Regions from separate parts of the Serratia sp. UGAL515B_01 genome, predicted to be linked through region 2. Evidence: riboswitches for the same ligand, from Rfam matches in the RefSeq annotation. Region 2 holds a riboswitch; the other holds the start of a gene.
The links. A riboswitch is a leader RNA that binds a small molecule or an ion and turns the genes downstream of it on or off. The one in region 2 is predicted to bind thiamine pyrophosphate.
Positions count from the first base shown of each region.

Region 1: another riboswitch for thiamine pyrophosphate. It lies ahead of thiC (phosphomethylpyrimidine synthase ThiC); the one in region 2 lies ahead of thiB (thiamine ABC transporter substrate binding subunit).

Region 1 is NZ_CP109901.1:27,715-31,863, reverse strand. Features, by position in the region: gene nudC (NAD(+) diphosphatase) at 1-401, opposite strand, end outside; gene rsd (sigma D regulator) at 498-1,013, shown strand; TPP riboswitch at 1,109-1,231, shown strand; gene thiC (phosphomethylpyrimidine synthase ThiC) at 1,346-3,289, shown strand; gene thiE (thiamine phosphate synthase) at 3,282-3,935, shown strand; gene OK023_RS00395 (HesA/MoeB/ThiF family protein) at 3,925-4,149, shown strand, end outside.
Region 2 is NZ_CP109901.1:594,652-598,800, forward strand. Features, by position in the region: partial or broken gene thiP (thiamine/thiamine pyrophosphate ABC transporter permease ThiP) at 1-673, opposite strand, end outside; gene thiB (thiamine ABC transporter substrate binding subunit) at 649-1,635, opposite strand; TPP riboswitch at 1,693-1,822, opposite strand; gene sgrR (HTH-type transcriptional regulator SgrR) at 1,860-3,521, opposite strand; gene OK023_RS02885 (hypothetical protein) at 3,564-3,842, opposite strand; partial or broken gene OK023_RS19125 (MFS transporter) at 3,832-4,144, shown strand.

The DNA of each region.
Region 1 (4,149 bases), 570 kb from region 2:
GCGACAATCACGCAGGGCGCAATCTGCGGGTAGTAACGTTCACGACAGTGATTACACAGGCAGGCACTCTCGGTACGGCTAAGATGCATTTCGTGTCCGCAATAACCACAGAACTTATGCGAACGATAAAAATCTGCCAATTGCACACCGCGCCCGGCCAGTTGGAAAAGGCCGCGATCAAGATCGAGCAATTGTCTCACCGAGCCCATATCACTCGGCATTAACTTGCGTATCAACCAAACGGTTGCGCCTTCCCATTCGCCAATCTGGCGTGTCAATTGGCCCTGGAGTGAAAATGATGCGGAAGAACCAAACGGAAGTTCACCATTTGGTAACCAAATTTTGCTTTCATGGCTGATGATCCACCAGCCATTTTCATTACCCGTTAACGCAAGTTCCATATGTTGTTGCACAACCTCTGCTTCACTGGCAATCTAGAGATGGGCTTGTTACATTTTAATAACTTACCGTGTCTTTCTATTACTACGGAGTCAACTATGCTCAACCGACTGGAAAGCCTGACTCAACGCGTTGGTGGCAGTAACGAATTAGTCGATCAATGGCTACAAGCACGTAAACAGTTGCTGATCGCCTATTGCACCTTAGCCGGCATAAAACCCAACAAAGAAAAGCATAAACCGCTGAATGAAAAAGCGCTCGATAACTTTTGCTATCATCTGGTGGATTATCTTTCTGCCGGGCATTTTCACATCTATGGCAAAATTATCAAACAAGTAGAAGGTTCTGCCAGCCCCAAAATGGCACTGGCCACCAAGTTTTACCCCAAGTTACAAGCCAATACTGAAAGCGTGATGGAATTTCACGATCGCTTTAGCGAAATCGAACTCGATCAGAATGTGTTGCAAGAACTCAATCAAGCATTGTCGAATGTCGGCGAAGCGCTGGCTTCACGTTTTGCATTGGAAGATCAGTTAATTCAGCTCGCTGCAGAAACCTGGCAACAGGGAAATCCCGACGCAACTAATACAGGAACGGCGCAACATCCTGCCTGATTTACACTTTGCCCAATATCTTTTGCACTGCAGCACAACTGCAGTGTGAAAGATGAAGGGCAAGCTTGTAGTTTTTATTCTCCCTTCTATACTGAGTGCTCTTGTCGGAGTGCCTAGCGTTGATTTTCCATTAAATCGGCCAGGCTGAGACCGTTAATTCGGGATCCGCGGAACCTGATCGGGTTAATACCCGCGAAGGGAACAAGAGTAATTTATCGCCATAGGTGCAATGCCCACCAAAGGGCCCTCTGCCTCACCGGCCAACACCATTACTCCCTCCGAGCTCCAGACAAGCAATTTTCCGAACATCACCACACTGATAGGAATTTGCTATGTCTACTGTGAAAAAAACCCGTTCCCGTAAAGAACAGCGCGATGATGCGCAGTCTTTCATTGCCTCTCTGCAAGGTGTGACATCCCCCAATTCTCGTCGTATTTATCTTGCAGGATCGCGAAGCGACATACAGGTCCCAATGCGGGAAATTCAGCTTAGCCCAACGCTGATTGGTGGCAGTAAAGACTATCCACTGTACGAACAGAATGAAGCCATTCAGGTATACGATACCTCTGGTCCTTATGGCGATCCGCAACAGACTCTGGATGTTCACCATGGCCTGAAAAAAATACGCGCGGGCTGGATCGCTGAGCGTGCGGATACACAAACGTTAACCGGCGTTAGCTCTGGTTTCACTCAACAGCGGCTGGCGGATGAAGGATTGGATCATCTGCGTTTTGAAAACCTGCCGCTACCACGCAAAGCACTGGTGGGTAAATGCGTAACGCAGCTGCACTACGCACGTGCCGGTATTATTACGCCAGAGATGGAGTTCATCGCCATCCGCGAAAATATGGGGCGTGAACGCATTCGCAGCAAGGTGTTACGCCAACAACACCCTGGCCAAAATTGGGGAGCTAACCTTCCGGAAAATATCACGCCGGAGTTTGTACGCCAGGAAGTGGCTGCTGGTCGTGCCATCATTCCTGCCAATATTAACCACCCAGAATCTGAGCCGATGATTATTGGCCGTAATTTCCTGGTCAAGGTGAATGCCAATATCGGTAACTCAGCGGTGAGTTCCTCAATCGAAGAAGAAGTGGAAAAGCTGGTATGGTCGACTCGCTGGGGCGCTGACACCGTGATGGACCTCTCCACTGGCCGCTATATCCATGAAACGCGCGAATGGATCCTGCGTAACAGCCCGGTGCCGATTGGCACAGTTCCCATCTATCAGGCGCTGGAAAAAGTGAACGGTGTAGCAGAAAACCTGACTTGGGAAATGTTCCGCGATACGCTGTTAGAACAGGCCGAGCAAGGCGTGGATTACTTCACTATCCATGCAGGGGTACTACTGCGTTATGTGCCAATGACCGCCAAGCGTTTGACCGGTATCGTGTCACGCGGCGGTTCAATTATGGCCAAATGGTGCCTATCCCATCATCAGGAAAATTTCCTCTATCAACACTTCCGCGAGATCTGCGAAATTTGCGCCGCTTACGATGTTGCGCTGTCGCTCGGCGATGGTCTGCGCCCAGGCTCAATTCAGGACGCCAATGATGAAGCACAGTTTGCCGAATTACATACTTTAGGCGAATTGACTCAAATAGCCTGGGAATACGATGTACAGGTCATGATCGAAGGCCCAGGACATATCCCCATGCATATGATCCGCCGCAATATGACCGAAGAACTGGAGCATTGCCACGAAGCGCCATTCTATACGCTGGGCCCCTTGACTACCGATATTGCACCGGGTTACGACCATTTCACTTCTGGCATTGGTGCCGCGATGATCGGCTGGTTCGGTTGTGCAATGCTGTGCTACGTGACGCCGAAAGAACACTTGGGTTTGCCGAACAAAGAAGATGTGAAACAGGGACTTATCGCCTACAAAATCGCTGCTCATGCTGCCGATCTGGCAAAGGGCCACCCAGGGGCACAGATCCGTGATAACGCCATGTCAAAGGCACGATTTGAATTCCGCTGGGAAGATCAGTTCAACCTGGCGTTGGACCCTCTAACCGCACGCGCTTACCACGATGAAACATTGCCGCAAGAATCAGGCAAGATTGCTCATTTCTGCTCAATGTGCGGGCCAAAATTCTGTTCAATGAAAATTTCACAGGAAGTCCGTGACTATGCAGCTACCCAGACAGCGGCAGAAACAGCGGAAGTCCAGTTAAGCGGGATGGAAAAAATGTCTGTTGAGTTCCGCTCGCGGGGCAGCGAGCTTTACCACAGTGCGTCCAATCTCCAGGAGGAGACTAATAATGATTAAAATCACCCCTCCCTTCCCCACTACGCCACACAGGCTGGGCCTATACCCAGTAGTTGAGAGTATTGAGTGGATCGTCCGTCTGTTGGATGCTGGCGTTACGACCATCCAGTTACGCATCAAGGATAAGACAGACGAACAGGTAGAGGCTGATGTTGCTGCCGCCATCGCTCTTGGCAAACGTTACCAAGCTAGATTGTTTATCAACGATTACTGGCGGTTGGCGATCAAGCATGATGCCTATGGCGTACATCTGGGGCAGGAGGATTTGGATACTGCCGATCTGGCTGCAATCCACCGAGCAGGCTTACGTTTAGGCGTTTCTACCCACGATGACGCTGAGCTGGCTAGAGCTATCGCCGTGAAACCCTCCTATATTGCGCTAGGGCATATTTTCCCGACACAAACCAAAGAGATGTCTTCAGCACCTCAAGGCCTAGTCGAACTCAAACGCCACCTCGCCGGATTGCAAGATTACCCAACGGTAGCGATTGGCGGGATCAGTATTGAACGAGTGCCAGCCGTACTGGCCTGCGGCGTTGGCAGTGTTGCCGTAGTCAGCGCCATTACTCAAGCATCTAACTGGCGTGCTGCTACAGCGCAGTTGCTGCAACTTATTGAAGGTAAGGAACCATGCAATGCAGAGTGACCAAGAGTTTCTGCGTTACAGCCGCCAATTGTTGCTCGAAGAAATTGGCCCCGAAGGGCAGCATAACCTGAAACAGGCGACGGTACTCATCGTCGGCCTGGGCGGGCTTGGCTCTCCGGCCGCGTTGTATCTTGCCGCAGCCGGTGTGGGTAATTTATTGTTGGCTGATGATGACAAACTACATATCACTAATTTGCAGCGGCAAATCCTCTAT
Region 2 (4,149 bases):
GTTGTTGCTTGTGGCCCCCCCCCAGCGAAAGCACGGTAGCGAAACTGGCAAAACAGAGCATGAAAATCAATGCGCTACTGGGCAGGATCTGGCGGCGTAGTGCTGGCCAGTCCAGAAAACGAAACTGTTGCCAGTCGTTCATTCCCAATTGTGCCGCCAATTGGCGTTGTTCAGTAGGAATGTTCTCCAGCGTTTGTAACAGCAAACGTGTGGCCAGCGGTAGGTTAAAGAATAAATGGGCCAGTAGAATACCTTGCAGACCATAAGGAGAGAAACTGTAGTTAACGCCTAACCAACCGCAGATCGTTGCTAACCAGCCTTGTCTACCATAGACGCTCAGTATGCCAAATACTGCCACTAGAACAGGGAGCACCAACGTCATGGCACACAGGCGCAACAGCAGATCGCGGCCAGGAAAGCGCCGACGATAAAGGGCACGGGCCAGCCAGATAGCGGGGATAACCGAAATCAAGGCGGACAGTAACGCCTGCCAAAAGGTAAATCGTACTACGTGCCACAGGTAAGCATCTTGCCATAGACTACGCCAGTCACTGCCCGGTGCATGTCGCCACAGTGACCCGATTGCTGCCAGAGCAACAATCCCGATCAATGTCGCGGCAATCAGCCCTGGCCATAACCAGCAAGGGATCAGTGGCTGACGGCGGTTTGCCATGCACGTATCCAGTTGTTGCGTTGCTGTGCGACTTCTTCTGCGCTGAATTCCAACGCCTTCTGTGGCTGTGTCATCTGTTCAAAACCGGCAGGTAGTTGCGTGTTGATGACGGGATACATCCAGCTACCGGTAGGAATGGTATTCTGGAAAGCCGGTGAAACTATAAACTCCATAAAACGTTCAGCCAGTTCCGGCTGCTTGCTGGCTTTCAACTTTCCTGCCACTTCAATTTGCAGGTAATGTCCTTCACTGAAATTTGCCGATCTATAGTTATCTTTTTTCTCTTCTATCAGGTGGTAGGCGGGGGAGGTGGTATAGCTCAGCACCATGTCGCCTTCGCCTTTCAGAAACAGGTTGTAAGCTTCACTCCATCCTTTAGTCACGGTAACCGTTTTTTTCGCCAGTTTTTGCCAGGCTTGAGGCGCTTCATCACCATACACTTTTTGTACCCAGAGCAGCAGGCCAAGCCCGGGCGTACTGGTTCGCGGGTCTTGGTAGATGATCTTCCAAGGTTGGTCGCTACTGACCAGCTCTTTTAGGCTTTTAGGTGGGTTTTTCAGCTTGTCTTGGTTATAGACAAAGGCAAAGTATCCATAATCAAAAGGTACAAAAGTTTTGTTTTGCCAGCCGCTAGGTATGTTGAGTTTGTTGGTATCGACATTACTGGTAGCGAACAAATCGGTTTGTTGTGCGGCATGCAACAGGTTATTGTCTAGCCCAAGAACTACGTCGGCAGGACTGTTCTTACCTTCCATACGCAGGCGATTGAGTAACGAAACGCCGTCTTCCAAGGCAACGAATTTCAGTTCGCAGTTGCATTCAGCCTCAAAGGCTTTTTTCACCGCGGCACCGGGCCCCCATTCGGCGGCGAAGGCATCATAGGTATAGACCGTCAGCGTTTGCTTTGCCAGCGCTGGCATTGCCGCGAGCAGTAATAGGTAGGGTAGGTATTTTTTGACCACTTTGCACTCCTGAAAAGTAAGGGGCAAAGGTATCTGAAGGCATTGGTAAAAGACATTTAACCCGCCATGCTCAAATCCCTCCGCCGGTATTGACCGGATCAGGTTCGACGGGTGTGTTCTCAGCGGAAAAATACGGCTTGTTTGCCCTATACCAACAGTGTTGTGTTCCGCACCCCGTTGAGACGCTGGCATTATAAAGATTAACTGGCTCTGGTGAAAGGCGATTATGTTTCCGGTGGCGCAAACCAGGCAGATTTAAAATCAAACCAACCGAGGGTGTTCATCCTAACTCCACGCATACTGCGTTGGCCGTGTAGTTGCAGCCAGTGGTGAAACAAGGGATGTAGCTGGTGGCTGCTGACCAGACGCTGACAAAATTCCGCCATTGGCAGGCAGTTCTTGCGCCACAGTGCGGCATCCCGGGTAATATCTTCACTCAGACAGTGTTGGATTAGCGGTAATTCATACAATGTGGCAAACAGTGAAAACTCCAATGGCAGAGTAAAATTGGCGCTACCAAGCCACAGATCGCTTTCTGCACCGCCTTTATGCCAGGTGTCGTAGCTGACGATTTGTACATTAAGTTTGATATCATGCTCGACCAGAAGCGCCGCCATGGCTTGCTGAATGGCATGAAACTCAGAATGCTCGCTGTAGAACGTCAGTGTCAACGCACTCAATCCTGCGGGTTTGGGTTGCAGCCCTAACGCACGATTATGTAACCAGCGAGGCAGAATTCCATAAGCCGGTGCCCAGTAACGCTGATACAACGGGCCAGCGTGACTCAGTAGTGCGATTGGATTGATCAGCTCGCATAGCCAACGGCGGATCTCAGGGGCTGCGGCCAGCATTGAGCGCTGGTCAAACAGCAGGAAGTAGCAACCTTCCTCCAAGCGGCTTTCCAATTCATTATTGCCCGTATCATCCCCTTGCAATTGTACGCCGCAGTGTACTAATGCTTCACTCACTTCCGGTAAGACCCAGATATTGACTTCGTCGATCAGCGCGCGATAGCCAAAATAGTCATCAAAGGCGTGGATTTTCATCTGGCTTTGATGATTGCGTATGACACGATAAGGGCCTGTACCGATCGGATGGCGGGCAAAATCTGGCAGGCTTTGCCATTCACGCGGCAGGATCATGGCATGCACGCTGGCTAACAGCCAAGGAAGCCAATAATCAGGTGTGTGTAAATGCACATCGATAACATGGGGCGTTGGCGAAACAATCTGGCTTATATGGGAAAACAGAGATTGTGGCTTCAGGCGACTCAACGAATAGATAACATCCTCCATTTCCAATTCACGGCCGTGATGAAAATGGATTGCCGGGCGAAGATAAAAGCGCCAATGGAGCGGAGTAATCGTTTGCCAGTGGTGTGATAAATCTGATGTTAGTTCCCCATTTTCCTCATTTACGCGCGTCAAACCGTTAAATATCTGCCTCGCCAGGTGCGTTTCTGAACGGCGTAGTGCCGAACCGGGTAACAGGTTGTAAAGCTGGCGATAGTAAAGAACACGAAGGATATGCTTACCCAGCCGAAAACTGCGCCCTAACTGCGAAAGCAACATCTGGCGTACTGCATTTTTATCCCCGACCAGTTGAACAAGCTGGTCAATGTGATCCTGCTCCAGTAACTCTTCGGCCCACTGTTGTCGCAGAGCCAGACCCGTGTAGTGGAATTTTAGCAGCGAACGCTTCCCGCGTCCTGACTCACTCTGCCAGGTCAGCCAGCCTGCCTGCTGCATGGTCCCTAGAAGAGAACGCATATGGCGACGTGAACAACTGAGCACTTCTGCCAATTCCTGCAGTGTGGTTTCGGTTGGTAAGCCTTGGCAGTACTGCCATAGGCGAATAAATTGCTGTTGTAAGCGCGATGTGGGCATAAAAGAGGAACTCTCAGGCATAATTCGTCAATTTATCTTTCCTTATATTACGCAGATAATTCTTGCAGTTGAAACAGTGCAAAGGCATTCCCTCATTTTTAAAGCTGCGGCGTTGTTGATTGCAACTTTAAAACCTATTTGGTTTATGAGTGTGGCTTCGTTCTGTTTCTCTGAAAAGTGTTTCTGAGTAATGGTGCTTTTCACCAGCCAGTGGGGTAACCCACTGGCATTTTTATCCGCTGTTGACGCTTTCTTCCGGCATTTTCCTTTTGTAGCATAAGCGTTTCGTCTTCTGGTCAGGGATGCTGGTATGAATTTCATGCTTAGGTTTCTACGCCGTTTTAATCCCGTTTTTGCCGCTTCCTGATGATTGCCTTGCTTACCGGTATTGCCGGAGCGCTACAGGCTCCGACGTGAAGACTATTGCTGACCACTTTTGAGCACTTTTGACCACAGAGGTAAAAGTTTGTCCGCTGTGGGTTGGTATGTTTTATACCGCCAATGCCGTCGCCGGGATTATCGTCAGCTTTTTGCTGGCGAAACGATCTGATGCCCATGGCGATCGGCGTAAGCCTATCCTGCTCTGTTGCATAATGACCGCCGGCAACAGCCTACTCAACGCCATCTG